Regions from separate parts of the Arthrobacter sp. lap29 genome, predicted to be linked through region 1. Evidence: riboswitches for the same ligand, from Rfam matches in the RefSeq annotation. Region 1 holds a riboswitch; each other region holds the start of a gene.
What was found. Region 1 has a riboswitch for thiamine pyrophosphate ahead of RY113_RS12705 (3-oxoacyl-ACP reductase). Riboswitches for the same ligand answer to the same signal wherever they lie in the genome.
Positions count from the first base shown of each region.

Region 1 (7,818 bases):
CTGGAGCGCGGGGCGGACATTATTGACAACCTGCAATTTAGTGACCGTAGGCATCTTGACCAAGGCGCTGTGGGGGCCAGCGGTCACCAAGGTGAACCCAAGGGGCACTTCTTCATGCGCATCCATTTTGAAGCGCCCGGCGGAGCCGAGTCAGAGACGATGCTGCGGGAGCAGTTCCAGCCGCTGGCACAAGAGGCGGGCATGCGCTGGCAACTGCGTCCCCACGGCGCCAAAAGGCGGGTGTTGATCATGGTCTCAAAGTTTGAGCACTGCCTCAATGACTTGCTGTTCAGGACCAGGACAGGGGAACTGCCTGTGGATATTGTTGCTGTGGTCTCCAACCACTTGGACCATGAGCGGTTGGCGCAATGGCATGGCATACCGTTTTTCCATGTCCCCATCTCCGCCGCGACTAAGCCGGCTGCTGAGGCCCGGTTACTGGAATTGGTAGATGAACTGGACGTTGAGCTGGTGGTGTTGGCCCGCTATATGCAGGTGCTCAGTGATGATTTGACCCGGAAGCTGGACGGGCGCGCCATCAATATCCACCACTCATTTCTGCCCAGTTTCAAGGGCGCCAAACCCTACCACCAGGCTTACGCCCGGGGAGTGAAAACGGTGGGGGCCACTGCCCACTACGTCAACAGCGAGCTCGATGAAGGGCCCATCATTTCCCAACAAATTGTGGAAGTTGACCACACCTTCGGACCCGATGATCTTGTGGCGGCGGGTAGGGACACCGAGTGCAAGGCATTGAGTAACGCAGTCCAGTGGCATTGTGAAGGTCGCGTTATTCTTCACGGTAACCGGACCGTTGTGCTGCGCTGACTGGTGCTGCGCTCAGGGGTGTGGTGCTTGAGATGCGTGCCCGCATCTCAAGCACCAACTCTTCGCAGTTGGCAAAGTGGTCAACCTGGTCCGCGGTGCTTAGCCTCTGCCGCGTCCACTGTGGAGTCCGGCATCTCGGAACGCATCGGAATTTTCGGCAACGGATTCCCTGGCTGGGAGAACCTGGTGAACCAGCTTGTTCACAGCTTCGCCAGCTTGGGCTTTCACGCTCTCTTGAACACTCGCCACGGTGCCCTGCACTTCATCTCTATTCCAGAGCTTTTGCACCGAGGATTTCAGTTGATCGTAGTGAGCCCTCCCGGCCCTACTTCCTAGAATATATCCAGCGCCAAGGCCTGCAATGAACGTCAACTTAGCTTTCATACGTACTCCATCCGTCCTGTTTTGGCTCTCTTTTAGGGAAAAATTGCGCTCGTGAAGAAAGCAAGCACCCTTTCAGAGATCTACCGCTCAGAGATCCACAGTGCCGCTTTCTCCTGCATCAATTCTTTCCCCGCTGATGCGTGCCTTGGCCCACTTGAACACAGTGGCCAAGACGCCGCCGGGAGATTCCCAATATTGAGCACCATCGGGGCGCACCCGGATCAAGACCAATTCCTTGGACTCGGGGCCATCCGGGTAGAAAGCAGCGGCTGCCGGATTCCACAATTCCCGCGCTTTCGCTTCACTGGTGATCACTGCGGCTTGTCCGTGAAGTGAGAGCCACTGGTCTTTTCCCGCGAAGGAAAGGTTAACCTCTGGTGCCAGCTGCGCCTGTTCAACAGGGGAGGTGCCAGCAGAGCTGAGAAACCACAGTTCACCGCCGTCCTCGACCTTGGCAACCGTCATTGGATGACTTAGCAAGCCGTCAGGGCCTTGGGTAGTGAACATGCAAATGCGGTGCGAATTGATGATCGTCAGGACTTTGTTGAGGTCTTCGGTTGCTGAATCTTCGTTCGTTAACATGGGGACATTCCTCCTGAAGTGGACGCTGCTTTGGTTAGCACGCTGCTCTGGCTAGGCTGCTGACTTGTTGCGGCCGGTGATGGCTCCGTAGACGCCCGCAACAACCAGGCCGCCAACAATGGCTAGGAGCCACGAGCCTAGGCTCCAAAATTCCATTTTTCCGCCGCCGAAGAGAAGGTCTCCGATCCATCCTCCAACAATGGCGCCAACCACACCCAATACAAGGCTGGTGATCCAACCGCCGTTAACCCGTCCTGGCAGAACTGCCTTAACAATGGCGCCGACAATTAGACCCAAGATAATCCATCCGATGAAACCCATGGTTACTCCTAAAGTGCAAGAAAGTCTTTACTCGTATGGCGTAATTGAGAACGGTCTCCATGCACTGCTCTCAGTGCATCACTACTGCACGCATTTCGAGTTTTTGCCATCGATCCAACGGGATCGACTCATCTACCCTAACCACATTCTTGGACTAAATGCACGCCAAGATACGTAAATTTGCGCTGGAAGGCCGGCCCTGAGCGTTGCTGGAAAGCAGTGACATTGATTCCTGCCGGGGTTCCTGCAAGGAGCCGTCCCAACGGAGATATCCATACGGATAACGCTGAATTTTCGCGGCTATTGCCTCAGGAAGATCTTGGATATTTGTTGACTGGGTGGTTAGAGTCTAGAAACGAGGAGGGCGTCCTAGAACTGACGCAGCAAGAAGACTTGTTTCACTACGTGCCAAAACGATTGTGGAGGAAACGCTATGTTTGAACGATTCACAACACTTGATGAGATTTTTTGCTACAAGCTTGGAACTGCGCTGACCATGGAACACGATTCTTTGGATTTGATGGAAGAGTTGTCAAAGTCAGCGATGCGCAGTGTTCTCACCGAGTTCTTTGACGAACATGCCCAAGAAACCCGGCTGAACATTGAGAATCTGGAACAGTGCCTGGCATTGATGGGTAAGGAAAACAGCCAGCATCCCTCGCCCACTACCAAGGGGCTCGCCAAAGAATTGAAATCCTTTATGGCCAAAACTGACAACACACTCGTAGACGCTGTTGTTGTTGCCGGTGCTCTGGAAAGCCAGCACCATGAGGTGGCCGTGTACGAGTCTCTCCTCCTACAAGCAAAATCCCTGGACGTCACCGAAGCAGTCCCACTCTTGAGTCAAAACTACTCACGGGAGCAGCTAGCCCTTGAAAAACTGAGGGCAGCCGCGGACACTCTGGCCCAGGCGGATGCCAGAGACCAAGATGGTGCAAACGGTGCCGGCCATGCTGTGATTGAGGTTCCGCCCTACCTGCCCCCTGGAAGCGTCTAGTTGCTGATCCTAACTCCCGGCGTGAGTGCGCCGGCCGTGAGCGCGCGAAGGAAGCGTTGCCGCGCTTACTTTCATGACCAGCAATGCCCTGTCTAAACAAATCACTATCTGCCCAACTGCCAGGAGAAATAATGAATTACAGTGCTGAACCAGTAGAAATCTCCATCCGACTCCAGGATGGCGATTGGACGCCCGAATCCCTGAAAGAATTGGTGGGCTCTTACCAGCAGAAGCTGCAGGCAATGGGGGCACCGGAAAACGCCATCGAAACGGTGGTGAAAACACCGGATGACGGCTCGGCATCCGTCCACGTCAGTTGGTCTCACCAAGGCCAGCAAACCTTCGCGGACATGAGTCAGACCGCCGTCAGCGAGGCACCTGACGCCCGTGGACATGGGGAAGTGATTCCGCCCGGAGAACCAACCCAAGACTCCCAAGGTCTGGGCGCTATTCTTGGGGATGCGGAACGTTCCGCCATTGACGAACCCGCCACTGACCGCGCTGTTCAAGCAGGGGAAAACGCCGTGGAACAAGCCGGTAATGATTACCTGATCAAAACGGGAGCAGATGGAAAAACGTACGTGGAGGACGTCGACCCCGCCAAGGGGTGACCCGCCCACAGCGTAAAGCCTAAAGCCTAAAGCCTGTGACCCAGATGCGCCCCGGAGTTGTAACCGTGGTAGCTTGGGCGGTGGACACGACACGGGGTGCCGCTTGGCGGCTGAGAGCTAGACCCGTTGAACCTGATCTCGATAATCCGAGCGAAGGGATGCCGGTCCTGCAGCAATGACGATTCGTAGCCCTTGAGGTGGCGTATTCGAGCAATCCTGGCATCCTTTCGAACTACTGAAGGGTGCACGCGATGCAAATCAAGGACCAAATTGTACTGATCACTGGAGCCGGCCGAGGCCTAGGCTCGGATGTGGCACGTTCCTTTGCCCGGGAAGGCGCCAAAGTGGTGCTGAATTACCGCAACAGCGAGGAATCAGCCCAGAGGCTCGCCGCCGAAATCGGTCCCGAGCAAGCTATTGCGCTGCGGGCAGATGTCACCACCACCCAAGAGGTACAGGACATGGTGGCAGCTGCTGCGGAGTATTTCTCTGCACCCATTACCACCGTGATCAACAATGCCTTGCCTGATTTTTCCTTCAACGGGGACGGCCGTTCCAAAGCCCATGCCATTGAATACGGTGAGTTCACGGCACAGTTTTCCGGTGTTGTGGGAGGTGCGCTTAACACGATTCAGGCGGCGCTTCCTGGCATGGCTCTTGCCGGGTGGGGCTCCATCATCAACATCGGCACCAACCTGTTTCAAAACCCGGTAGTGCCCTACCACGACTACACCTCCGCCAAAGCGGCGTTGCTGGCACTGACCCGGACCTTTGCTGCCGATCTAGGCCCGTCCAATATTCGCGTGAACATGGTCTCCGGGGGATTGCTGCGCACCACTGACGCCTCAGCGGCCACCCCAGAGGAAGTCTTTGAGCTTATTGCCGGTGGTACCCCACTGCGTAAGGTGACTACCCCGGCGGAATTTGCTGACGCAGCACTATTCTTCGCCTCACCCTGGTCCCGAGCCGTCACGGGGCAGAACCTTGTAGTCGACGGCGGATTGGTCATGAACTAAGGATGGAAACGCTCTCCTGCCCCAAAATTCGGGCGATGCACATCAACGCGTTCCTTTTCGGGGCTGGACACCACACCATGGGCTGGCGGCATCCTGAGTCCAGTGCAGCCCGGGTTGGGCAAATACAGTATTTCGAGGAACTAGCCCAGCTGGCCGAAACCGGTTGTCTTGACGCGGTTTTCTTCGCCGACGGGCATGCCGTCAACCGCCAGTATTCTGCCGGGGTACCCGGGCTTTTTGAGCCGATTACGGCGTTGAGCGCCATGGCCCGGGCCACAACGCACATTGGCCTGGTCACCACGGTCTCCTCAAGTTTCTACACGCCCTTTCACGCAGCACGCATGCTGGCATCACTGGATCACATCAGCGGGGGCCGGGTGGGTGCGAACATTGTGACTTCCATGTTTGATGCCGAGGCGCAAAACCATGGTTTTGCGGCCCTGCCCTCTCACGCGGAACGTTATGAACGGGCCAATGAATTTGTGCGGGTGCTAGGGCAACTGTGGGACTCTTGGGCGGATGAGGCATTGCCAAGAGACCGGGAGAAGGGAATGTTCCTTGATCCGGAGCAGATCCAGCCCATTAACCATGTTGGCAAGTACTTCCAGGTGGCTGGGCCACTGAACGTGCCGCGTTCTCCGCAGGGGCGCCCGGTGCTCTTTCAAGCCGGTTCCTCCGAGGCTGGGCGGGACTTTGCTGCTCAATTTGCCGAAGCTATTTACTCGGTGTCTTGGGATCAGGACTCCGCACTTGAGTTCGCCACAGACATCAGAAGGCGCCTATACGCTGCAGGCCGTGCTGGGACGCAGGTTCCTGTGCTCCCGGGTCTTGTGACATATGTGGGCGCAAGCCGTGAAGAGGCCTTGGCGAAGAAACGGGCGCTGGATGCCTACTTGGACATTGACGCGGCCATCACTCAGCTCAATATTTTCACGGGCATGGATTACCGTACTCATGGGCTGGATGATTTGGTGGCGCCCTTGGCGCCAGCTTCCACCTTTACCGGCCCCCAAGGCCGGTACCTCACCGTGGCACGCATTATCGAGACCAAGCAGCCCACACTGCGCGAATTGCTGGGTTTTCTGGCCGCCGGGGGAGGCCATGCCACCATGATTGGCACCCCCACCGAGGTGGCGGATGAAATGGTGGCCTGGTTTGAATCTGGGGCGTGCGATGGATTCAACCTGATGTGCCCCGCGTACCCCGATTCACTGCGGGACTTTGTTGACTTGGTGGTTCCGATCCTGCAGGAACGCGGGCTGTTCCGTACGTCCTATGAAGGAAGTACGCTGCGTGAAAACCTGGGCCTGGCACGGCCCGCGCGTCACCAAATTCCGTGAACCCGTACCGTCCGTGGAATTTCCGGCTTTCTGACCCTGGGCGGGAACAATGAAACCGTCCTCCCTGGGTTGCATTTTCATACCCCCGCATCAGAGATGACGTCATGAAGCTCGTTTGCTCTGGTGTGAGGGGCCACTGGCGAACCCGCAGCCAGTCAGAGCTAAGGACGTGGCCGAGGCAGCTAAGAGAAGGGCTAAACGCACGGATTTGGGGTGGGAGAACTGAGCGGTATTGCTCATGGTGACGATCCTATAGAGGGTGCCCGTCTTGCAGTACAGGGACTTGTACTCACCGCAGGGTATCTCTGCCCCGAGTGAGTGTTTTAGTGCCTCAGCACTGAGAGTGGGGGAGCCCTGCGCCAAATCCTTACCCTGAGAATCGATGACTCGAACCTTGTTTGCGTGGCTCAGGAGTGAGGCGCTGATAGTGAACTTTCGAGTGGTTGGGGCTTGGATGAGATGCTCTCCGGGCCAGAACAGCGGCTGTGATTCAATGATGCGTGCCAGAAAGGCAGGAAGCAGCCGCAACGCGCTGGCTTCCGTCCGCGGTGGGCCGGGCAACCCGGCACACTGGACTGGCTTAGATTGGTTCTGGACTGGCTTAGATTAGTTCAGTCCGAGCAAGGCAAAAGCTGTGGCGATACCGTTTTTACGTGGAGGTGGGGCGGTGGCATCTGCAATAGTCAACAATTCTGCAGGGGATCCCTCGATGGCAACGCCGAGCCCTGCGAAAGCGAGCATTTCCAGATCGTTGTGCCCATCACCAAAAGCGATGGTGTTTTCTCGCGTGATACCAAGGTACGCAATGGCGGCAGCAACGCCGTCAGCCTTACTGATTCCAGCTTGGAATAATTCCCCGGCGTGGAGCCCCTCTGCGGCGATGGAATTTTCCACCACGTCAATGCCAGCACCGATCTGGGCCACAAGTTCCGTCATGGGCGCAGGGGAGGAAAAGACGGAGATCTTGGCGAATACCACGGAACTAAGATCAGCCAACGGGACAAGCTTGTCCAAGATGGAGGCGGAACCTTTGCTCAGCTGCGCCGGTGCGTTGGCAAAGTGCGCTTCGATGTGTGCCCGGAGCCGGGCTTCGGCTGCAGCGCAGACATAAATGGCGTCTTGCGCCTCGAGGATGTAAACCGCGTTGTGTGCGTCCAATACTGCGAGGGCACGAGCTGCGAGGTCAGCGCAAAAGCGTCGATCAATGAGTACCTCACCGCCAACGTCAAGGTACGCGCCGGCGCTTGCCACCACGCCGTCGAATCCGGCGCCAAGGATACTTGGGGGGAGCATTGGCAGAGGCCGTCCCGTGCAGATAAGGACCTTATGTCCGGCCGCCCTTGCATCCTTGACGGCCTGTTCATGCGCGGCTGGGACAACCCCATAATCTGCGTAGGTACCGTCCACGTCAAGGAAGACGGCCTGAATGGTCTTGGTGCTGGCAGGACTCTCGAGGCTCATGATGAGGGAGTCTACCCGTGCTAGCTTCAGTTGCCTCTAGAACAGCACCGGTTAGCTATCCTTTGCGAGGTGGCCATGGTGGCGCTCGGAGAGTACTAGCCAATAAAAGAGCCACATCATGAGGGCCCTCACGCCTGGCGCGTGCGGGCCCTCATGCAGATCCAGGAACAACTTAAAAATTTGCTGTCGAAAAGACAGTAAAAAGGAGTATGCTGTCTTTAGGACAGTAAATAATTGGTTGAGAAAAAGGAGAAATCATGTTTTTCGAAAGCAAAGTA
Region 1 is NZ_JAUCEK010000007.1:20,972-28,789, reverse strand. Features, by position in the region: gene purU (formyltetrahydrofolate deformylase) at 1-828, shown strand, start outside; gene RY113_RS12730 (YtxH domain-containing protein) at 928-1,212, opposite strand; gene RY113_RS12725 (pyridoxamine 5'-phosphate oxidase family protein) at 1,300-1,794, opposite strand; gene RY113_RS12720 (GlsB/YeaQ/YmgE family stress response membrane protein) at 1,846-2,115, opposite strand; gene RY113_RS12715 (ferritin-like domain-containing protein) at 2,549-3,112, shown strand; gene RY113_RS12710 (hypothetical protein) at 3,244-3,723, shown strand; TPP riboswitch at 3,806-3,899, shown strand; gene RY113_RS12705 (3-oxoacyl-ACP reductase) at 3,975-4,739, shown strand; gene RY113_RS12700 (LLM class flavin-dependent oxidoreductase) at 4,775-6,079, shown strand; gene RY113_RS12695 (hypothetical protein) at 6,182-6,640, opposite strand; gene RY113_RS12690 (HAD-IIB family hydrolase) at 6,686-7,540, opposite strand; gene RY113_RS12685 (SDR family NAD(P)-dependent oxidoreductase) at 7,798-7,818, shown strand, end outside.

Region 2 (7,818 bases), on a different contig from region 1:
ACCCTTTCCGGCAATGACCTTGTAGGCGGCGTGGACCACGTCATGAGTGATGGTTTCGAGCCGTTCGCGGGGAAAGAGCAAGCCTTTAGCGCCATCAGTCCACTGCGAGAGTGGAGTCTGCCCAATAGTGGCAGAGGACCACAACGGAAATTCGGTATCACCGTGTTCGCCAATGATCAGCGCGTGCACGCTCTGCGGCGCAACGGCCGCCGCCTCGGCTACGATCCAGCGCAACCGGGAGGAGTCCAGCACCGTCCCGGAGCTGAAAATCCGCCCGGGAGGCAGGTTGGTGATGCGTTCCGCTACAGCGGTGAGCACATCGCACGGGTTTGTGACAAGGATGAAAACGGCGTTGGGCGCCAGCGCCACCATGGGCGGCAGCATCTTTTCCAGGATGCCCACATTGACCTCAGCCAGCTGCAGCCGGGTCTGCCCCGGTTCCTGCTTGGCCCCCGCAGTGATGACGATGACGTCCGAATCGGCCACCAAATTTATGTCACTGCCGCCGGTGATTCGTGAGGATCCGGTAAAGGGCGTGCCGTGGGCCAAATCCAAAACTTCGGCATCAACTTTGGCCGTGGCAATGTCATAGAGCACCACCTCGCGGGCGGATCCACGGATCAGGGCGGCGTAGGCCAGTGAGGTCCCGACACTGCCGGCGCCAACAATGGTCAGTTTGGTACTGCGAGGGATAGTCATGCTCCCAGTATCCCCGCCCAGCCGGCCAGACACGGATTATGTCCTAGCACTTCAGCCAGAGCGCAAATCCCGTTCCCCGCGTGCACGCCGCGGGGAACGGTGCGTTAAAGCCGGAACTATCAGAACACTGGATTCCAGGTGCCCAGTACGACGGCGGCGCTCACTGACACGCCGGCGATCACCAATCCTGTGGCCACCACCGCGATGTCGATATGGCTAAAGGTCGATTCACGGGCCCAGGTCCGCTCACCCGTACCGAAGCCCTTCGCCTCCATGGTCACTGCCAACCGCGATGCCCGCCGAACAGCCTGCACCAGCAACGCCATGGCCTGTCCCAGTTGCGCCTTTAACCGGCTGAACAGCCCGGAAGCGCCGCCCACACCACGTGCGCGGCGTGCCATCCCCAACGTTTGCCATTCGGCCACAAGCAACCCCACTAGGCGCATCGCTGCGAGCGCGCCCAGTACAAAGCGATGGGGCAGGCGCAGCTTTTGGGCCAGCGCATCGGCCAAATCAGTGGGGTCGGTGGAGGCCAGTACGATGATCCCAGGCAGGGCAATCGCCAGACCACGCAAGGCGATAGCCACGCCAGCCTCCAGGGATCCGGTGCTGAAGGTGACCGGGCCCAAGGCCAGCAGCAGTTCACCGGTCTTGGGCGCCAAAAGAGCTGTTCCGTAGCCACCCACCAGGGAAGCCAGCAGGATGGGCCAGCCGCGGGTCAGTAGCATTCGCAGGCTCAATCCAGCCAGCGGCAGAAGTATGCATTCGAGTACGAGTGCCACCGTGGCAGAGACCCAGTCCACACTCACCAGCAACACCACGGTCAGGGCCATTCCGGCTCCGAGCTTCGCCAACGGGTTGGCCCGGGCCAGCAGTGCGGTGGACCGCGGTGTAGCAATAATGTCAACGCTCATCGCTGCGCCATCCTTGCAGCCGCCTGCGCTCCGGCAAGGTCCGCTGGTGCGCCCAAGACCAGCCGGTCCCCACCGAGCACTGCGCTGAACGCGGCGTCATGCGTCACCGACACCACGGCCGTGCCTGCATCCAGCAGCTCCGTTAACAAGGAGGCCAGCTCGGCCCACGTGTTCGCGTCCTGTCCAAACGTAGGCTCGTCCAAGACCAGGAGTTGTGGGCTCGCCGCCAGCACTGTTGCCACTGACAGCCGCCGCTTCTCCCCACCCGAAAGTGTGAACGGGTTGGCGTCCGCTAAGTGTTCCAGCCGCAGGCGCACCAGTAGTTCATCCACGGTATCCTCGCCACGGCCTAGCAGCCTCGGCGCAAACAACAGCTCATCCCGGACAGTACCAGCAACAAATTGGTGCTCGGGTTCCTGAAAGACGGTGCCAATCCGGCTGATCAAATCCCGTCCACGCCATTTCAGCGGCTCGGGCCCGGCACCGCGCGCCAAGGGTTCCAGCGCAGCCAAGTGGCCACTCACTGGGGCCAGCAGTCCGGCCAGGGTCAGTGCGAGCGTTGACTTTCCGGATCCATTGAGCCCGGTCACACTCAGCGCATGCCCGGCCCGCACCTGCACTGAAGGCACCACGGCTGCCGGCACCACCGGGCGGCGCTTGCGTCCCTTGGTGCGGGAGAGCGCCAAAGCCTCCGCCTCTAGCAGCAGGGGGCGTCCGGCGTCGGACGGGTTGGTGATGCGGGCACGGACTTCCGGGACGTGGCCAGGAACCCAAATACCAGCCTTGGCCAGTAAGTCCCGGCTCTGGGCAAGAACCGTGGCGGGAGGACCGTCGAACAGCACGCCACCGGGCTCTCCCAGGGCGGCCGGAGCCAACACCACTATCCTGTCCACCACCTCCAGCCAGACGGAGACGCGGTGCTCCACCACAACCAGGGTGGCCCCGGTTTCATCGAGGCTGCGGCGCACGGCGTCACGGACCTCCACCACACCGGCCGGATCCAGGTTGGCGGTGGGCTCATCGAGCAGCAGCAGGCCGGGCCGCATGGCCAAAATACCGGCTAGTCCCAGGCGCTGCTTCTGCCCGCCGGAGAGTGCGGAGCTGGAGTGGTCCAGTGGCAGGTTCAGGCCCACCGACTCCAAGGCAGCCGGGACGCGGCGCCAAATTTCCTCGCGCGGCACGGCAAGGTTTTCAGCGCCGAAGGCAACGTCGTCACCAATGCGTGAGAGCACCACCTGAGCATCAGGGTCCTGCTGCATGAGCCCGGTACGGCCGCGCGATTCGTGCACAGGGCGCCCGTCAATGAGCAGCTCACCCATCTCATTGGCGTCCTCGTCATCCCCGAGCACACCGGCTAGGGCGTGCAGCAAGGTTGATTTTCCGGCACCCGAAGGGCCCAGCAGCAGTACGCGTTCACCCGGGGAGATTTCCAAATCCAGGCCGTGGAGGGCTTGGTTGTTCCGGCCCGAATGCTGCCAGCCCCACCCCCTGACAGAGACCTGTACTGGTGCACCGCGGTTCTGCACGATGGCCATGACTAGATTGCCTTTTCGGTGGCGGCCCCACGTGAGGGCAGGTTCGCCAGCGCGCCTGTGCGTGCCAACCCGCGCACGGCCAGCCAAGAAATTACCCCCGCAATGAGAGCACCGGAGACCATGGCCAGCACCGCGTAGACGAGCTTCCATTCCAAGGCCCAGGCCACGTTGTAGATAAGGTTTTCATAGACGCCCAGCGCCAAGCCGGCCAAGGTTCCGGCCAAGATGGCAACGGGAAGATTGAATTTGCGGTAACGGAATACGGCGAAGGCCAGCTCGGCGCCTAGGCCTTGAATCAAGCCTGAGAGCAGCACCGTGAACCCGAAGTGGGTTCCCAGCAGTCCTTCAACGGTGGCGGCGATCAATTCGCAATATAACGCCGCGCCCGGTTTGCGGACCACTAAGGCACCCAGCACGCCGGCAATCAGCCAGCCGCCAACGTAAAGTGCACCAACGGGTGGGAAGGCTACGGTGAAGGCTGCGATGAAACCGTAGCCGGCGGACCAGAGCCAAAAGATAACGCCAACGGCAACACCCAGAACCGAGACGACAACAATGTCGACAACCCGCCAGGTGCTTTTGTTCTTTTGTTGCGTGTTTTTCGGGGCGGACGTGCCCGTAACTGACTTACTCATGTTTCCTCCTTTTCAGGAGGGGCGGCTGCAGCGGTCTTTCCGCGCAGCCGAAGAGAACTCGACTCCCTTCGCCGGTACTAGCCGGAGCAGGTTCGAGGGTCTGCGGCGAACCGCACTCTCAGCGCCGACACCCGATAAATGGGTGCACGCTCCCCTGTCGTGTTTGAATTGCGGCTTCAGCTTACCCCCGCTCACACCCGGTAGCCAATGCGTGGAAAGAAATGCGTCATGAAAAAAGTACTGCAGACGCCCACCGTGAGATGGAGGCCTGCAGTACTTGATGGAACCTTTTTCAGTTTTTGCTGTTGCTAGTGCTGGCGCACCTTGCGTCGGCTAGCCATGATCAACCCACCGAGCATGAGAATCACAGCGATCCCACCTGCTGCACCGAGGTTGAACCCGGTGCTGGCGAGGTCATCACCGGCACCTGCCGTGGCGCTGGCACTGGCGGAAGGTGTGGTTGAACCGTCCTTCGTGGGCGAGGCACTCGGTGACGGGGTGTCACTGGGTGCGGTACTGGCGGTGGCCGATTCGGTCGGAGTAACCGTGGCCGTCGGAGTCGGGGTCGCCGTGGCCGTCGGAGTCGGTTCCACCACTTCCTCACCAATGTACGGGCCGCCAGCCACAGGACCGGTGGCGCGCAAACCAAGCTCATAAACGGCCAAGGTCTGCTCACCCATGGCTGCTGCGCCCGGAGTGAATAGGATGCGGATACCCTCAATGCTTTCCTGCTCCAGAACAGCTTCCTGGAAACTGCGTTTCGGATCCAAGGCACCCACGGTGACCCATTCGCTGTCGACCTTAACTTGCAGGTCCCCTGCCACATGGCCCACCACAACGGCTGACTTCATGGCGGCCGGTGCATCCAGGGTATTGGAGAGGTATGAACCCTCTACCGGGGCCTGGGCAGGCTCGAAGGCTGTGGCAATGGTTGCGTCAAAGGCACTCTGCGCACCAGTACCATTTGCGCCCGGCAGGTTGCTGGCCAGCCGTTCATTTGCTTCCAGGGCCTGGAACTCGCGGATCTTCACCCACTGGCCACCCGGGTTGGTGCCCGTGGACACCAGACGGATGTACCGTGCGCTTACAGGAGTATCAAAGTTCTGCTCAATGCGCGGCTTGCTCTCAAACACTCCGGCCTGTGTCCAGGTGGCATTGTCCGCCGAATACTCCACCCGTGCGTGGTAGAACATGTCACCGTTATTGGTGTCGGAATCGGCCTGCTGGATCAGCACCTTGCCCACCGTCTTCACGGCGCCTAAGTCAATGGTGACGGTGGAACCGTTCACGGGAGGTGCACTGGACCACCAAAGAGTGCTGGGATCGCCGTCAACCATGCGTGTGAGCGCGTTGCTTTGGTAGGTGGGAAGTGAGGAAGTAGCCGTTGCGGGGAAGTAGCTGGACGCTGCCACGGGGCTCAGGTTCAGCCAGGTGTTGTACCGTCCCTGTGCCTCTTTGCTAAAGATTTCAAAGAGTCCATCTCCCACCGAAGGAACAATGACGTTAGGCGTGATGCCAATGTTGTTCGGCCCAACATCGGGCACGGTGGCCGCCTTGGCCAGAGCAATATCTCCATTGGCTGCAAGCGCACCATCCGTGGCGGCTACGCCATTTCCCGCCTTAATGGCCTCCAGCATGCTGATTTGCTTCTCCATGGCCGTGGCCCAGTGTGCTGCGGCGTCAATCCACGGCTTGGAATCATCGTAGAAGCCTGTCATGGCCATGTCAGGCAAGGTTTCCGGGCCTGCTGCAATGGTGGCCAAACGAGCCTTCAACGGTGCCATTCCGGCCGTGTTTCCGGCGTCGAAAGCTGTCCAGAAGGTTGCGATGTCTGCGCTCAGGGCCGGCGCCGTTTTGGATTCCGGACGGTAGGGCTTCCAGCTCTGGTTCAGGTCCACGAAGGTTTCCAGAGACGCCCTGATGGCCTCATTGGGGCCGGCAAGCTCACTGATAATGGAGGATTGTGTTGTTGCGGGCACATACTGGGGGCCGTTCCAGGAGTAGTCGCCGAACCCGGCCAGGGCGATCATCGAAGAATACGGTTCGATCATCGGGTTGGAAGTGATGCCGTCAATGTGTTTGTACAGGTTGGCGTCGCGGCCCTCCAGCGGGTTCAGGAACAGGCGTCCGCGCTGTCCATCATTCACGGGCAGGTTGTCCCAGATGTAGAAATGCTCGGCGTTGTAGGAAGTCACCGCCTTGGTTACTGAAGCTTCCGTAATGGTGTTGGAGAAGACGCCTTCACCGGTCCACTGAATACGGATCGAATCATCCGTCTGCAGACCAAACTCACCCTTGTAAGGGTCTGGACCGGAACCGGCATAGTTGGTGGGCACTGTCTGCAACGGTGCCAGCCCATGGACGTTAATGTAGTCCTTGACGATCCGGTTCAAATAGAACCCCTGGCCCTGGGCAAGTGAACGGAATCCCGGCAAGGTGAATTTTGCCTTGTCCGCGGCACAGTTCAGGTACGGGTTGATGTCATCGAGCGCAATGTAGAAGCTGCTGACACCGATTGCGCGCAGCTGATCAAATTTGGCCACGGTGGCGGCGAAATCCTGATCGTCGGAGTAGCAGACGTCATTGCCCGGTGAGAGTGCAAAAGTGAAATTAACGTGGTTGGCATTGGCCTCATCCACGAGTTCTTTCAAATCGTTCAGCTGCGCCTGCGGGTACAAATCACGCCACTTGGCACGCAGGTAATTATCGTCCTTGGGCGTGTAGATGTAAGTGTTCATCTTGTGCTTGCCGTAGAAATCAAACTGATCCAGGCGGGCCTGATGAGACCACGGGATGCCATAGAAGCCCTCAATGCCGCCACGGATGGACATCAACGGCCAGTCCTTGACCGTCATGGCTGGCGCCACACCGTTGGCAACAACCTGACTCAGGCTCTGCACGGCGTAGAAAGTACCTGTGGCATCGGTGCCGTTAAGTACCAGCGCAGGCTTGCCGCTGACGGTTCCGGTGGCGATGACATATCCGTCAGCATCCAGTCCAGCTGCGCTGCCGGATCCCACGGCCGTGAGCGCGGTGGATACAGCCGGGTTGTCCGCAACGGTGCCAAGGAAGACTGTGGCGCCGGTGGTGCCCACACCGCTGACAAAGGTGGCGGTACCACCGGCAGCGGTAATTACTTCCGCTAGCAGCTTCTTGGCTGCGGCATCCGCATTTTCACCGACTGCCACTTTTACTGCGCCTGTCAAGGGAACAGCAACGCCTGCGGTGCTGACTTCCTGGGGAGTGGGCAAAATTTCGGCGGCCGAAACCGCTGCCTGAGCGGCCGGAATCGCTGACGGAGACAACGCAGCCATCCCACCTCCGGCAATAATCGCCAGGGCCAGAGCCCCGGAAGTGACGTTCTTATACGCTCGTTTCAATCTGTTCCCCTTGGTGCTCCACGCTCACGGCAAACCTTGTTTGATATGGATCACATTCGCTCGCAACTCTAACGATGTGGCGCGGATCACGTCAACTGGTTAAGGGCCCGGCTTGCCTTGTGAGAGCACGCAAAGCGCCAGTGAATCTCGCCAGCTCCCGGGTTACCCGCTGCAGCTAAGGCAGTGAAAGCGCTAGGCTGAACTACAGTGCTTTCCCGCACCAGCGTGAATCCCCACAAAGGAGTCCTTTATGAACATCGTCTTTAAGTTGCTCGGAACCGGCATCAGCCTCGGTGCCGGCTTTGTTGCCAGCAAGCTCGTGGATTCCGTCTGGGAAAAGAGCACCGGCAACAAGCCGCCCAAGGATGGGGCGGATCTAAATAACAGTCTCCGGTCAGCACTGACCTTTGCGCTGGTCTCCTCGGTGGTTGCGGCCATCATTCAGACCCTGGCTTCACGCACCACCCAGAAGGCCATTGCACGCTTTAACAAGCACCCCGAAGAAATCTGAGCCCACTCCTCCCAAAAACGCAGCAGTCCCTCCCCCAAAAGTTACTGAGGCTTCCGCGTTACTGAGGCTTCCATTACTGCGGCTTCCGTGAAACTACGACGGCGGATGGCTAGGGCTTGCTTTCCTCTTCCACCACTGCGGCAA
Region 2 is NZ_JAUCEK010000003.1:132,994-140,811, reverse strand. Features, by position in the region: gene RY113_RS06185 (L-lactate dehydrogenase) at 1-699, opposite strand, end outside; gene RY113_RS06180 (energy-coupling factor transporter transmembrane protein EcfT) at 819-1,613, opposite strand; gene RY113_RS06175 (ATP-binding cassette domain-containing protein) at 1,610-3,148, opposite strand; gene RY113_RS06170 (ECF transporter S component) at 3,151-3,783, opposite strand; TPP riboswitch at 3,830-3,949, opposite strand; gene RY113_RS06165 (beta-N-acetylglucosaminidase domain-containing protein) at 4,092-7,163, opposite strand; gene RY113_RS06160 (DUF4235 domain-containing protein) at 7,414-7,674, shown strand; gene mnhG (monovalent cation/H(+) antiporter subunit G) at 7,784-7,818, opposite strand, start outside.
Region 2: it holds a riboswitch for thiamine pyrophosphate, as region 1 does, so the genes downstream of both, RY113_RS06170 (ECF transporter S component) here and RY113_RS12705 (3-oxoacyl-ACP reductase) in region 1, are expected to answer to the same signal.

Region 3 (7,818 bases), on a different contig from region 1:
GGTATCTGGTTCGACTAGTCCCCACGCCCTCCCGCAGCTCGCAAGCTCGTTGCGGGTCCCTCGGGCGCGTGGGCCCATCCACGCCCTCCCGCAGCTCGCAAGCTCGTTGCGGGTCCCTCGGGCGCGTGGGCCCATCCACGCCCTCCCGCAGCTCGCAAGCTCGTTGCGGGTCCCTCGGGCGCGTGGGCCCATCCACGGAAGTTCGACGGCGGGGGCTCACCTTATGGTGAGCCCCCGCCGTCGTTTTTAACCCCGCGGCCACTTCCAACGCTCGGTTGGTAGTTAACCGAGCGTTGGAAGGCTAGGCGTTGGAGGGGATGATCAGGTGAATGAACCGGAAGAAGATTGATGCCAGGGTGGCCAGGTAGATCAGTCCCACAATGGTCCAGGACCAATCGTTGAGGAACTTTCTCAGCGCAGCGGGTGCGGGGATGATGCCGTGATTGATGTTCCGCAGCGTTGTCCACACGAAGAGGGGGATCATCATGGCCCACACCACCATGCAGTACGGGCACAAGATCGCCAAGGTGTACAACGCTGTGAACCAGAACCAGGACACCAGGGCCATGCCTGCGGTGATGCCAATCTGCAGGCCGATCCAGTACCAGCGGCTCATTTTTGCCCCCGCCAGCAGGACCATGCCTGTGGTGATCACCACGGCAAATGCGGCCACGCCAATGAAGGGATTCGGGAAGCCAAGCAGGGCTGCCTCGGGCGTCTTCATGACGTCGCTGCAGGATATCCAAGCGTTGACGTCGCAGCTGGCAATGGCGTTCGGATTCTTATAAAGCTCTAGCCTCTCCAGCACCAAGGTGAAGGATGCAATCCAGGCGATGGCGCCGGTAATGACCAACAGCCAGCCAAAGGGTTTGGCGCGCGCCAGGGCAGGTTTGTCCAGATCAGCTGGCTCAATGGGGGAAACTGTGGTGCGTGGCATGGCGTCCTATTCATCGAGACCGGTGATTGTGTCCTGATTGTAGCGTGCCAATCATGGCGCGCCCTGCGCGAAATCGCAGGTAGGACAAGTGCGTGTGAGACAATATAAAAGGCTGGGCGGCGATCCACATGCGCCTTTCGGTCCTATGGCACGCCTACTGGCTGCTGGAGAAGACGTTGCCTGTGTGTGCAACCATCCACCAGCTCAGTATTTGGCAAACCATTGGCTTTTCAGAGCTTGCGCACCCGGAAGTTGGTGCCGCCTGGAAAGTAATTAGACGACTTCCGTCAACGCCCGAGGGTGTTGGCACATCAGCCGACTTTGGCGCCCGATGTGGAGGTGCCAAATCGGTGCGAAGGCACTGCCCACAATGGAAAATGAACAGCCCACACTAGAGAACACAGAAGTTGCTCCGGCCGCAGCTCCAAAGACTCGCACCACGCGGTCCCGCCGAGCCACCTCAGCCGTCACCAGCCCTGGGACAGCCGCCGCAGCACCGGCCGAGGCTGAAACGCCAGCCAAGAAAGCTCCCGTGCGTCGCAGCCGCGCCAAAAAGAGCGATTCCCCGTTGAGTAGCTCCGCAGCGGAAGCAGAGGCGCCGTCCGTCAGCGATGCTGGCTTGTCGCTGCTCGACGCCAACTCTGAGAAAACCGGCTCTGAAGCCGCAGCCAATGACGTGGCCGCCCCCGCCAAGAAGGCCCCCCGTCGCCGTGCCAGCGCCCCCGTCACTGCTCCCGTTTCGGGCGAAGTTGCCGGCCAGGGTGAACTGATCCTGACAGGCGGCGCCCCAGCTACAGTTGTGCCTGAAGAAGATGCTCCTGCACGCAAGGCTCCGGTCAGGCGCAGCCGTGCAGCAAAAGCTCCCGTCACCAAGGTTGCAGCAGAGCAGCACGCAGACACGGGCGTTGTCGAAGTGCAAGCGACGGCTGAGGTTGCCACCGAGAAGGCAGACGCTCCCAAGGCCGCCACTTCCCGCACCCGATCAACCTCACGCCGTGCCTCTGCGAAAGCGGCAGATGTAGCCGCGCCGGAGGCCGCCCAGGTAGCCGACCAGGAGAGCGTCAGTGAGGTAGGGGCTGCCACCGAAGAAGCGCCCGTGCAGGTTGCTGCTGCAGCAGCGCCCAAGGCAACGCGCAGCCGCCGCCGGAGCTCAGCCCCCACGTCTACCCCCGCATCCGCAGCCTCGGCCGTAACCGCAGCTCCCGCCGAGGCTGCCGTACCTACCGTGACCGGTGCGCCTGCCGAAGGAACCGGTGCGAATTCCGAAGAAGCTGCCCAAGAACCCGTTGAAGCACCGCAGGCCATTGATGCGCCCGAACAAGCCGAACCCGCTGTGACGGACTCCTTGTTCCATGCTCCGGATTCCGGCATCTCGGCACTGTTCTTGGCGCCGGATCTGAGCCTAGTGGTACCCGTTGCTACCACGCAGGGCGGGAACCCTGAGGAGAACACGCAGGACGGAGCGGATGCCGATCAGCGTGGCCGCTCACGCAACCGTAACCGCCGGCCACGCGCAGCCGATACGCAGCCGGTGGATGAGAGCCAAGATGTCGACGTCGCTGAGAGCGATTCTGATGACAGCGACGACGGCGTGACCTCCCGCCGCCGCCGCCGTCGCCGCCGTGGCGATACGGATCTGGAGTTGACCGGCGGCAGCGATGAAGATCCGCCCAACACGGTGACCCGTGTGCGGGCCCCCCGCGTTCCTGCCGAGCCCACGGCAAGCGTCTCTAACCGTGTTACGAGCCTGCGCGGCTCTACCCGTCTGGAAGCGAAGAAGCAGCGCCGCCGCGACTCCCGCGATTCCGGCCGCCGCCGCACAGTCATCACAGAAGCCGAGTTCCTGGCCCGCCGCGAATCCGTGGACCGCGTCATGGTGGTCCGCCAGGCCGATGACCGCATCCAGATTGGTGTTCTCGAAGACGGCATCCTGGCCGAGCACTTTGTTTCCAAGACGCAGCAGGATTCCCTGATCGGCAACGTCTACGTGGGCAAGGTCCAAAACGTGCTGCCCAGCATGGAAGCGGCCTTCGTGGATATTGGCCGCGGCCGCAATGCGGTTCTTTACGCTGGCGAAGTTGATTGGGACGCAGCGGACCTCAACGGCCAGCCGCGCCGCATTGAAAACGCGCTGAAGTCCGGCGATTCGGTTCTGGTCCAGGTCTCCAAGGACCCTGTTGGACACAAGGGTGCCCGCCTGACCAGCCAGATTTCCCTGCCCGGACGCTACCTGGTGTTTGTGCCCGGCGGCTCCATGACAGGGATCTCACGTAAGCTGCCCGACGTCGAACGGAACCGTCTCAAGCGGGTCCTGAAGGACCACCTGCCCGAGAACGCCGGGGTCATTGTGCGCACAGCAGCCGAGGGTGCCAGTGAGGAAGAGCTCACCAATGACATCAACCGTTTGCGCGCCCAGTGGGAAGGCATCAACAACCGTGCCGCCTCCTCCAAGACGCTGGCACCGGAAATGCTCTACGGCGAGCCGGATCTGACCATCAAGGTGGTCCGTGACGTCTTCAATGAGGACTTCTCCAAGCTCATCGTCTCCGGTGAAGACGCCTGGGACACCATTGAGGCCTATGTGACCTACGTGGCTCCGGATCTGTTGGACCGTCTGGAGAAGTGGACCAACCCCGAAGACATTTTTAGTGCACACCGCATTGACGAGCAGATCAACAAGGCCCTCGAACGTAAGGTGTTCCTGCCTTCCGGTGGTTCACTGGTCATTGACCGCACGGAAGCCATGACAGTGGTTGATGTGAACACGGGCAAGTTCACCGGATCCGGCGGCAACTTGGAAGAGACCGTCACCAAGAACAACTTAGAAGCTGCCGAGGAAGTGGTGCGCCAGCTGCGGCTGCGCGACATTGGCGGCATCATTGTCATTGACTTCATTGACATGGTTTTGGAATCCAACCGCGATCTGGTGCTGCGCCGCCTGGTTGAGTGCCTGGGACGTGACCGGACCAAGCACCAGGTGGCCGAGGTGACGAGTTTGGGTCTGATTCAGATGACCCGCAAGCGTATGGGCACCGGCCTGCTTGAGGTCTTCGGTGAGCAGTGTGGCACCTGCGCCGGCCGCGGCATGGTCACCCACGAAATTCCCGTGGAGCACCGCCGCCCGCACACTCCCGGCGTGGAAGGCGCCCAGGTTCAGGCTCAGGTTCACGCACCCACCGTGGAGCAGCGCGAGCCGGAACGCACCGCTAACCGCTCAACCCGAAGCGAGCGGAAGCGCAACCGCAACCGTACGCAGGGGAACGAGGCGGAGCAGCATCAGGAAACCCCCGTGACGCCGCTGTCCGATGAGGCTGCCGAGGCCCTTGAAGCCGCGAAGGTGCAGAAGGCTCACGAAGCCCGTGCCGCGCTGGCGAATATTGCTGCCGCAGCTGCTGCCACGCATCACGAGCATTCCCCAGCGCAGGGGCACCACCAGGCTGCGGATGCTTCGGAGCAGCATGTAATGCACGACGCCGGAATCCTCACCTTGGGTGGGGAGGCCATTGAGTTGCCGCGTGGGCATCGCAGTGAAAGCGGTGGCATGGTTGCGCACAACAATGCTGATCAGGCAGCCGCTCTGGCGGGGCTGACTCAGGCGCTGGACCAGCTCTCAGCCCCCGGGGCAGAGCACTCTGCACCCGAGCCATCTGCACCCGAGCCCTCTACGCACGAGCACAAGGTAGCGGAGGCGGAAGAGTCCGGCAGTAACCGTTCCCGAGCACGCCGTGGCCGCCGCAACCGCAGCGCACGCAGTGCTCAAGGTGGTGCTGATATGACGGTAGAAACGTCAGAGGCGCCTGTTACAAGCCAAGGTTCAGCTCCCCACAGCAGCGCTCAGGTGCGCATCTCTACACCGGCGCCGGTAGTCCACAAGAGTGCCGAGCCCATCATTTTGGGTGTAGGGGTTCCGGCTTCCGAGCTGTAACCGCCTAGGCCTTCTCTCAATGGCCCGCAGCGACGCTTGAAGAAACGCAAATGTGCGTCACTTTACAGGCATTGCTGCGGGCTATTTTTTGTTGGCCTGCTAGCAGGGTTAGGGTGGAAACAGACACGGGGTGCCAGGCCATCAGGGCCGGCTGAGACAATACCCGTTGAACCTGCCCGGTTAGCACCGGCGAAGGGATGTCCCCATGGATACAACTGCACTAGTTTCTTCTGATCAAGACGCGCTACCCCTAGCCTCAACAGTCCAAGCCTCAACCGTCCAAGCCTCAACAGTCCACGCCTCGCTTGTTGCAGGCTCGCCAGCTGCGGCACTGCCAGCGCCACAGCTCCCGGGAACACGGCACCCACGGGTTTTGAGTATTGCCGGTTCCGACCCTTCGGGAGGGGCCGGTATCCAAGCCGATATCAAAGCAATCAGCGCCCATGGCGGTTACGCAATGGCCGCCATCACGGCATTGACGGCCCAAAATACGCGAGGCGTCCGCGAGATTCACGTGCCGGACGTTGGATTCCTTAGGGCACAGCTGGAAGCCATCTCCGAAGACATCAGCATTGATGCGGTGAAGATCGGCATGCTGGGCACGGCCGAGGTGATGAGCGCGGTAGGGCAATGGCTGGCGGCAACCCGGCCTCCCGTCGTCGTGCTTGACCCGGTCATGGTGGCTACCAGCGGTGACACGCTCATGGCTCCGGAGGCCCGCAACGCCATGCTCTCTCTGCTTTCCCTGGCGCACCTGGTCACCCCCAATATTCCCGAGCTTGGTGTCCTGCTGGGCAAGCCCGCGGCCTCAAGCTGGGACGAGGCGGTGCAACAGGGCAAGGAACTGGCAGCCGAACACCAGATCCGGGTGCTGGTCAAAGGTGGGCATCTTGCGTCTCGGAAATGTCCGGACGCCCTGGTTTCCGCGGACGGCACAGTGCATGAATTCATGGGGACACGCATTGACACCCCGAACACTCATGGCACCGGCTGCTCACTTTCGGCGGCTCTGGCAACTCTTATGCCCCAGCTCAATGATTGGCCCCGCAGCGTGGCCCGTGCCAAGGCGTGGCTGGCTCGTGCCTTGGAAACATCTGCTGAACTGGCGGTGGGTCACGGTTCGGGGCCCGTCAATCACCTGAGCGAACTGTGGGCAACTGCTGCTCCTCACGCAGATAGCTTCAGCCAAGAGCTCTGGGCGGACTGCGCTGAGCAACGTGCCGCGATTGCTTCCCTTGATTTCATTAGCGAACTTGCCGCGGGAACACTCGCCCGCAGGCACTTTGCCTACTATCTGGCCCAGGACGCACTCTACTTAGGCACGTACTCGCGGGTGCTCGCGAGGGCCAGTGCGCTGGCGCCGACCGAAGTGGAACAGAAGTTTTGGGCCGGCGGGGCACAGAACTGCCTCGAGGTGGAAGTCTCATTGCACCGAGATTGGCTAAGTCAGTATCCGTTGGAGCGGGAACACGATGCGGCGGGGCTGTTGGAGGGCGGTCACGGTGCCGGGCTGATGCAAGGACCTGTCACCAAACACTATGTGGATCACCTGCAAGGTGTGGCCTTCTCGGGAAGCTACGGCGAAGTAGTGGCCGCAGTGCTGCCCTGCTACTGGCTGTATGCGGAAGTGGGCCGCATGCTGCACACCGAGTATCTAGCGTTTGAGGGTGAGCACCCCTACGGGGCCTGGTTGCAAACGTACGCCTCCGAAGAATTTGCCAAAGCCACGGAAACGGCAATTGCCATCCTGGACAACGCAGCACGGAGCGGTTCAGTGCGTGAGCGGGCCGGCATGAAGGCAGCCTTTGCCCACTCCGCCGCGTACGAGGTGGACTTCTTTGCGGCCCCGCACCTGCACGCTCCTGCGCCCCAAGATACCCAGAGTGATTAACACCACGCCGGATAAAGCAAAAAATGCGGCGAGTCACGCCCGGAAATGCCTTTTTCTGATCTGAGTCGCGCTAAAGTTGCCTAGTACGGTTTCGGGGATCGCCGCAGCCATCGGATGAAAATATTCACTTGTCCGAGGATGCGCAGGATACGAAATCAGTCTCATTTGCTCCCGGAGCCAGAATTAGCGTATTCTTGATCTTCGGTGCTTACGCCAACACCTAGGGCAACCACTCCATGGCAGAACTCCATTGAGGTCCACGGCGTTGAGGCACATAGTATGCATACCGTGTCTGTTCAATCTTGAACTGCGGCGCATACGGTTAGCATGGTCAATTATGATTCATGTTGGCATAAAAACTTTGTAATAACGTCGAGAGAAGTGAGTTCCCCAGTGGTGTACGCGATTGTCCGCGCAGGCGGCCGTCAAGAAAAGGTTTCCGTAGGAGACCACGTGACCATGAACCGCGTCCCCGGTGGAGTCGGTAGCACATTTGAGCTGCCCGCTTTGCTCTTGGTTGATGGTGACAAGCTCACCACAGCCGCGAAGGACCTGGCTAATGTGAAGGTTACGGCTGAGAAGTTGGAGGATCTTCGTGGACCGAAGATCGTCATCCAGAAGTTCAAGAACAAGACCGGCTACAAGAAGCGTCAGGGTCACCGTCAGGAACTGTCCAAGGTCAAGATCACCTCAATCGCTTAATAAGCGCACTGAGCGTTAGATCCACTTAGATACTTTTAGTAAAAAGGCAGGCATTTTCAAATGGCACATAAAAAGGGTGCGAGTTCCACTCGCAACGGTCGTGACTCCAACGCTCAGTACCTGGGCGTAAAGCGCTTCGGCGGTCAGGTTGTCAAGGCTGGCGAAATCATCGTTCGCCAGCGCGGCACTCACTTCCACCCCGGCGTTAGCGTCGGCCGTGGCAAGGACGACACGCTGTTCGCATTGGACGCAGGCGCAGTCGAGTTCGGCACACGTCGTGGACGTCGTGTTGTAAACATCGTTGCAGCTACGGTCTAATACCAAAGCTTTTCCAGTGGAGCGGGCCGCATGGCTCGCTCCACT
Region 3 is NZ_JAUCEK010000002.1:199,093-206,910, forward strand. Features, by position in the region: gene ndk (nucleoside-diphosphate kinase) at 1-18, shown strand, start outside; gene RY113_RS04080 (vitamin K epoxide reductase family protein) at 302-937, opposite strand; gene RY113_RS04085 (Rne/Rng family ribonuclease) at 1,308-4,862, shown strand; TPP riboswitch at 4,979-5,077, shown strand; gene RY113_RS04090 (bifunctional hydroxymethylpyrimidine kinase/phosphomethylpyrimidine kinase) at 5,068-6,753, shown strand; gene rplU (50S ribosomal protein L21) at 7,147-7,455, shown strand; gene rpmA (50S ribosomal protein L27) at 7,516-7,773, shown strand.
Region 3: it holds a riboswitch for thiamine pyrophosphate, as region 1 does, so the genes downstream of both, RY113_RS04090 (bifunctional hydroxymethylpyrimidine kinase/phosphomethylpyrimidine kinase) here and RY113_RS12705 (3-oxoacyl-ACP reductase) in region 1, are expected to answer to the same signal.

Region 4 (7,818 bases), on a different contig from region 1:
AGGCATCCGCGAAAGCTTCCGCGCATCCGTGGCGTTGGCACAAAAGGCCGAAGGCTGGGGGTACAAGCGGATTTGGTTTGCCGAACACCACAACATGCCTTCCATTGCTTCCTCGGCCACAAGCGTGTTGATCGCCCATGTGGCTGCCCATACCAAAACCATTCGCCTCGGCGCCGGCGGCATCATGCTGCCCAATCACTCGCCGCTGCAGATCGCAGAACAGTTCGGCACGCTGGAAACCTTGCACCCGGGACGGATTGATCTTGGCCTGGGGCGGGCTCCCGGCAGCGACCAGAACACCATGCGCGCACTTCGCCGCGACCCGTCCGCGGCAGACACCTTCCCGCAGGACGTGCAGGAACTGCAGGCCTACTTTGAGGGTCAAACGCGGATCTCCGGCGTTAACGCCTACCCAGGCAAGGACACGCACGTGCCGCTGTACATTCTGGGTTCCTCACTCTTTGGTGCGCGGCTGGCCGCTGCCTTGGGGTTGCCGTACTCCTTTGCATCGCACTTTGCGCCGCAGGCCTTGGAAGACGCTGTGCGGATCTACCGCCGCGAATTCAAGCCATCCGCCGCGCTGGCCGAGCCGTACGTGATTATCGGCGTGAATGCGATTCTCGCAGACACCCAAGAGGAGGCCGACGCGCTGCAGCTGACCGCCCGGCGCCGCCGCGTGGGTGCCTTGGTTGGCGGCGGGCGCACCTTCACTGACGCCGAATCAGACCTGTTGCTGGAATCGCCCGCGGGCCAGCAGGTGGAGAACATGATGCGCTACTCCGCGGTGGGAACAACTGATGTGGCACGCGCTTACCTGGACGAATTTGCCGTGAAGTCTGGTGCCGACGAGCTGATCGTGGCCACCCAGATCACCGACCGTGCCGCCTGGATTCGCAGCTTTGAACTGCTGGCACAGGCCATGGAACTGGGCAGCTGAGAAAACTTCTGTATTGAACGGGAGCGGTGGGCTCTGGAGTGGAGCATCTCAGGGGACCTTCGGCAGGTGGTGGTGGTCTGCCAGTGGAATACTCACGGCGGCCACCAGCACTCCGATCACCACGCCCACCAGGGTATCGGCAACCCGGCTGAAGGCGGCCGCCGGGCCCAGGTGCGAGCCCAGCCCTGTCATGATCAGCGCCATCGGGGTCACCGCAATGGTGGTCAGCGTGTAGTTCTTCATCACCAGCAGCTCAGCCAACACCTGGAACACAATAACCAGCGCCACCGACGGCCAAAAACTCAGCGACAGCGAGAGCAGCGCTATCGCAAGCACGGCCCCAATGACATTTCCCAGCAACCGCTGGATGCCGCGCTGCACCGTGTGGCCGTAGTTCAGGCCCTGCAGCGCTGCCACGGCACCCATGGATGCCCACAGCGGATGGTCAAGGCCAAGCCCGACGGCGGCCCACCCGGATAGTGCCGATGCGCCGGCCATGCGCAGGGCCTGGCTGGTGCTGGCTCTGGAACGCAGGCCCGCACCGGCAGTGCGCCAGAAATTACGGGGCTCCTGCGGCCCAGTGGCAGGGGAGCTGCCCGGCCTCGCCCCGGCCGAGGGCTTTCCACGTAGGGTGCGCAACTGGTGTTCGTACCCCCAGAGCCTTTGTAATGCCAGGGCCAGCGACTTGCTGCTGGCATGGCCCACCGTGGCAATGACGGATTCAACCTCGTTCAGAATGAGGTTCAACGCTTCTGCGTCTTGGCGGCGCTGCCGGGCCCGGACGGTTGCGGGCCGGACTGTGCCGGAGCCGCTACCGAAGCTACTGCTGGCGCTCAGCGCCACCGATCCCCGGGCCCCGCGCACGGCGGCGCGGGCGGCACCAAGGTGGGTGCCGCCGTGGGACGCGTCTGCGGGGAACTGCGTGGCCAGGCGCACCACGGCCGTGATGGACCGGGCAACGGCAAGGCGGGCCGGCCCTAGCGGGTTCACCAGAACAGGGGCCATTGCGGCGAGCCACCCCACGGCGGCGCCGATCCCCAATGCAGCCACGACGGGGGCAACTCCGGCCAGGCTATTCGCGTAGGCGGCGCCGGCAGCGGCGGCAAAGACCATGATGACGGCGCCCGGGCCGGTGATCCGGAAGGCGGCAAAGATGTGAGAGGCCAGGCCAGCAATGAGCGATAGCACAGCGATTTGCGCCGCCATGGGGACGCCCATGGCACCGAGCAGTGCGCCGATTCCGACCGTGACCAGCATTGCTGCAGCCACGATTCCCAGCATGGGAGCCAACCGGCGGTAGGGCTGGTAGCGGCCGAAGGCGCTGGTCAGTGCGCCCAAAGTGGCCACCCCGGCCAGTTGTTGCTGGCCCATAAGCCCGCCGGCAACCAAGACCAGGCTCGCCGCAATGCCCACCTTGATGGCCGGGGCAAAGATGGCGTCGGCCGGGTGGATGGCAAGGGACTTGTACCAGGTGCGGGGAGCCACAGAGTGGGCCAGGGCCGTGCCACAGTGGCGAAGCCGGGAGGTCATGATCATCTTTCCATACTACAATCTATTTTACTAGTAAAATAGATGTGAATGATGTGAGAGTAGTCTCTAGACTGGATCCATGAGTGTACATGCAGAGTCGGGTGACTTCGTTGACAGGGCGCGGAAGGGCTGGGCACAAGTGCGGCCGGACCTGGATGTGGCCAGTATTGAGGTGATGGGGCGGATTACCAGGATTGGTGCCTTGGCTAACCACCGCGCGGAGCGTCATTTGGTTCACGAAGGGCTGACCCGGGCAGAGTTCGATGTCCTGTGCACCCTGGCCCGCAGCGGTGCCCCCTTGCGTGCCAGTGAGGTGACTGCCTCGACAATGCTCAGCGGCGCCTCCACCACCAAAAATGCCGACCGGCTGGCCAGACGCGGACTGATCGAGCGCCTCCCCTGGGAGCATGACGGCCGGGTGGTGCTCCTGCGGTTGACGGTTCAGGGGCAGGAGTTGGTGGATCGGGAATTTCCGCGCTTTCTGGAGCGGGATCGCCAGATGCTCTCCGGTCTGAGCGCGAGCGAACAGGCAAAGCTGGCCACGCTGCTGCGTAAAGTCGCCTTAGCCGCAGAGTCTTCCAGCTAGGCCTCGTAACGCCACACCTCGTTGCGCCACCATCGGATTGTGTCCTCCGCGGCAGTAGCCCACCCGGGCCGGTAGCGTCGATTGCCGGGCACAGCTGCACACCAGCCACACTCACCGACCCGTATTCCAAGCCAAAGGGACTGGCAATCCTCGCAATTCTTGTGGCGCGAATTAGCCCAGCGCAGGCAGCCGGGATAGCAGGGCCTGGGCGGCCGCCGTCGGATCTTGTGCTTCGGTGATGGCGCGGACAACAACAATCCGGGACGCGCCCGCCGCCACCACTTGCTCCACATTGGACAGCTCAACCCCGCCAATGGCGAACCACGGCTTGGTGGTGTTCAGCGATGCGGCGTGCTCCACCAGGGAAAGCCCGACGGCGGCACGGCCCGGCTTGGTGGGGGTGGCCCAGAGAGGTCCCACACAGAAGTAGTCGGCGTAGGGATGCTTCGCGGCTGCCGAAACCTGGGCGGGGTCGTGGCTGGAAAGGCCCATCGAGACCGGCCCCAGAAGTGTGCGGGCGGCAGGCAGCGGCAAATCCTTTTGACCAATGTGGAACACGGGTGCGCCACTGAGCGAAGCGATGTCCGCCCGGTCATTGACAGCCCACAACTTGCCGCATTCCTGTGCAACAGAACGCAACACGGCCAGCAATTCAAGCTCTTCTGCTGCCTCAATGGTTTTATCGCGCAGCTGGATAATATCAACACCGCCAGCAAAGGCGGCCCGCAGAAAATCGGCAAAATCCCCCTGTTTGGCGCGGGAATCCGTGCACAAATACAGTTGGGCGCTCTGGATCGAGGCAACGGTGTGGGCGGGGGCGCCGTCATGGATGGCAGAAATATGGCTCATGTCTCATAGACTAGTGCAGTACCGCGGGAGCCAGTGAAGCTGGCTGAGAGGGCGCCTAATGCGCCGACCGAAATACGCCCCCAGCGGGCGTGGAACCTGATCCGGGTCATGCCGGCGTAGGGAAGGAAGGCATTGTGGCCGATATTTTAAGCACCGACGTAGCCGTCATTGGCGGCGGAATTGTGGGCCTAGGCATCGCCTGGGAAGCCCAACGCGCGGGCCACACCGTCACAGTGATTGATCCTGCCCCCGCCACTGGTGCAACCTTTGCCGCCGCCGGTATGCTGGCCCCGGTCAGCGAACTCCATTACCAAGAAGAAGAACTACTGGCGCTGACACTCGCCTCGGCCGCACGCTGGCCCGAGTTCGTGGCTTCGCTGCCTGTTAGCTTGAGTGCCGCTGAGGCGGAAGCTGCGCGGGGGACTGGCTTCAACGTTTCGCCCACCCTGGTTCTGGGCGGGGACCCAGCTGACCGGCAGGCACTGGCTGACCTGCACGAGGTTCAAAAACAGTATGGGCTGGACTCGGAACAGCTTTCCATCCGCGAGGCCCGGGCCCTGGAACCACTCGTCGGCCCACACATCTCCTGCGCCTACCTGATGAAACAGGACCACCAAGTTGACCCGCGTGCCATGGCCACCGCGCTTCGCATGGCACTGGAAAACGCTTCAGGGGCCCGGGGCGCCGTCTCAGAAGGCACCGAAACAAACGTGCCGGCACCAGCGTTCGTGGCGGAGACCGCCGTCGGACTTCTCCACAAGGATCCGGCGGATAGCCACTCGTGTGTGACCGGAGTGCTGCTAGCTGACGGGCGCGAAATCCACGCCAAGGAAGTGGTGGTGGCCAATGCCCTTGGCGCCCCGCAACTGGCCGGCCTGCCCGAGGGGCTGAAGCTGCCGGTTCGTCCAGTGTATGGGGACGTTTTGCGGCTGCGCGTGCCGGAGCATCTGCTCCCGCTGACCACCGCCACCATCCGTGGGCTGGTGCGCGGGGTGCCTGTCTACATTGTGCCGCGCGAAGACGGCACCGTAGTGATTGGGGCAACAAGCCGCGAAGACGCCAACGCCGGTGTCAGCGCCGGGGGAGTACACCAGCTACTGCGCGATGCCCAGGTGTTGCTGCCCGCCGTGGCCGAGCTTGAACTGCTCGAATGCACCGCCCGTGCCCGTCCCGGAACCCCGGATAACGCCCCGCTGCTGGGACGGGTTTTGGGAGCAACCGGGCGGGACATCACCGGTCTCATCATTGCCACGGGCTTCTTCCGGCACGGTGTGTTGCTGACCCCCATCGCCGCGCTGATAGTCCGCCAGCTGTTGGGGGACATCACGGACCTGGCGTGGACGCATTTCCGCCCCGACCGTTTTTCTCCGTCACTCACCGCTGGCACCGCCAGCACCGCCGGCCCAACCTCGATACCGCTTGCCGGCCCCGCCGGCCCAACCGCGTAGGAGCAACCATGTTCACCATTCAACTCAATGGCACCACGGAAACCCACCCCGCCGGGACCACAGTTGCGGACCTTGTCACGGCCACCACCGGCAGGGCGCTGCTCGCCTCGGGACAGGCTGCCGACGGCGGCCGGCTTGGTGTTGCCGTTGCCCGCAACTCAGGCATTGTGCCTCGCAGCCAGTGGTCCGCCACTGCCGTGGAACACGAGGACGAACTTGAAATTGTCACAGCAGTACAGGGTGGCTAAGATCCCCGCCAACACATCATTGACCGTCCGAGACCGAAAAGTGAATGCCATGACCGAAGCACTGACCCGTAACGATTCCCTGGTAATTGACGGGATTGCGCTGAACTCCCGGCTCATTATGGGCACCGGAGGTGCTCCGAGCCTGTCCGGACTCGGTGCCGCACTCATCGCCTCCGGCACCGAGCTGACCACCGTGGCCATGCGCCGCTACTCGGTGGATGAGGCAGCGGGAGGTGGCACCAATTTGTTCCAGTTGCTGCTCGAGAACAACATTCGCATTCTGCCCAACACGGCCGGCTGCTTTACGGCCCGTGAAGCTGTGATGACAGCGGAACTGGGGCGTGAGGCCCTGGATACCGACTGGGTGAAATTGGAGGTCATCGCTGACGAGCACACCTTGCTGCCCGACGCCCTTGAACTTGCCGACGCCACCGAGCAGCTTGTCAACCGTGGCTTCAAGGTGTTCGCCTACACCAACGATGACCCGGTTCTGGCGCTGCGCCTGGAGCAGCTTGGAGCCACCGCCGTCATGCCGCTGGGTGCCCCCATCGGCACCGGCCTGGGCATCTTGAACCCGCATAATATTGAGCTGATTGTTTCCCGCGCGTCCGTTCCCGTGGTGCTCGACGCCGGAATTGGCACCGCCTCCGATGCCTCCCTTGCCATGGAGCTGGGCTGTGACGCAGTCCTATTGGCCACGGCAGTCACCCGTGCCCAAAATCCGCTTGTCATGGCCGAAGCCTTCAAACACGCCGTGATCGGTGGAAGACTGGCAGCACAGGGTGGCCGCATTCCCAAGAGGGCCCACGCCTTGGCTTCCTCGGCCATGGATGGCCGCCCTGACCTGTAGAACTAGATAAGGAGCCTGCCATGGCGCCCGCAGATGATGTGTTGACCCGGACCCAGATCGATGCTGAACTGGCAACCCTGCCTCAGTGGCGATACGCCGGTGAGCTGCGCTGCGTGCTGAAGTGCCCGACGTCGGCCGGGGCCTTGGAGTTGTTCGCCGCCATTGGGGCGCTCGCCCAGGAAGCCAACCATCACCCGGATGTGGACTGGCGCTATGACACCTTATTTATTGCCACCAGCTCCCATGATGCGGGAGGGCAGATCACGGCACGGGACATTACCTTGGCCAGAGCCATTTCCGCAGCGGCCGTGGCAGCCGGTGCAGAAGCTGCAACGGAAACAAAAAATGATCCCGATCCCGCCTTTTGAAACCGAAATATCGGGCTCCAAAGGCGGGATCGGGATCATTTCCCGGACAGTTCAGCTTTAGTGTGGTACAGCCGCTGCGCAGTTAGTGCATTTGCAAAATTGCGGTGTTGCGCTCCACTTGATGCTGGTGGCGGGCACGGCCTACAAAACCGGCGGTGGCCCAGGCGGCCGCTCCGCCCACCAGCATGGAAAGAATCCAAGGCATCCAAGCGGTGGCGCTGTCATTATTTAGCCCCACAGCCATGGTGAGGATCCAGACCAAGAGAGAGGCAGCCACGGCGGCACCGGCGGGGAGCGCCGCACCGAACATGGCGCGGTGCTTGTCCACAGCCCAGGCAATAGCGCCGAAAGCGGCGGCGGTGAGGGCAATAATGACCAGGGCAACCATGAATGTATCCGCCTCTACGAGCTGTGGATCAGTGACAAAAAAGGGTTCTAGAGTGCGCCGAAGCCTACACCGCGAGCCTTCTCGCCACCCAGTTCAACGTACCCCAGCGCGTTGCCCGGAACAATGATCATCCGGCCCTTTTCGTCTTTAAGACGCAGCTCGGAGCCCTTGGCCAGAGCTTCGGAGACCTGGTTGGCGACGTCGTCCGCACTCTGATCGGATTCAAGGATGATTTCACGGTTGATGTTCTGGATGCCGATCTTGATTTCCACAGCTGTCTCCTTGGTGCACACGTACTTTTAGATGGATATTACAACCACTCTAGGGGCAGCGTGTCAGGATTCCTTGGGGAATCGGCTAATTCCGCGCCAAGCTAAACGGTAAACCAGATCACTGGCCACATCTAGATCAAGGTCGCCGCTTTCTTCGAGCCAGTACCGTGCGCTGACCTGGGCCATACCCGCCAACGCCCGGCCCAGCAGAGCTGCCTCAACAGGGGGCAACTTAGTATCCTCGGCAATGACAGCACCAATCGCGTCGGCGTAGTTGGCATTGAACGCCTCCAGCCGGGCAGCTACCTCGGGATCGTTTACAAGATCGGATTCAAAGACCAA
Region 4 is NZ_JAUCEK010000001.1:118,763-126,580, forward strand. Features, by position in the region: gene RY113_RS00545 (LLM class flavin-dependent oxidoreductase) at 1-937, shown strand, start outside; gene RY113_RS00550 (FUSC family protein) at 986-2,473, opposite strand; gene RY113_RS00555 (MarR family transcriptional regulator) at 2,547-3,053, shown strand; gene thiE (thiamine phosphate synthase) at 3,225-3,902, opposite strand; TPP riboswitch at 3,917-4,042, shown strand; gene thiO (glycine oxidase ThiO) at 4,037-5,350, shown strand; gene thiS (sulfur carrier protein ThiS) at 5,359-5,598, shown strand; gene RY113_RS00575 (thiazole synthase) at 5,648-6,448, shown strand; gene RY113_RS00580 (4a-hydroxytetrahydrobiopterin dehydratase) at 6,469-6,816, shown strand; gene RY113_RS00585 (hypothetical protein) at 6,899-7,204, opposite strand; gene RY113_RS00590 (DUF3107 domain-containing protein) at 7,252-7,476, opposite strand; gene RY113_RS00595 (TetR/AcrR family transcriptional regulator) at 7,540-7,818, opposite strand, start outside.
Region 4: it holds a riboswitch for thiamine pyrophosphate, as region 1 does, so the genes downstream of both, thiO (glycine oxidase ThiO) here and RY113_RS12705 (3-oxoacyl-ACP reductase) in region 1, are expected to answer to the same signal.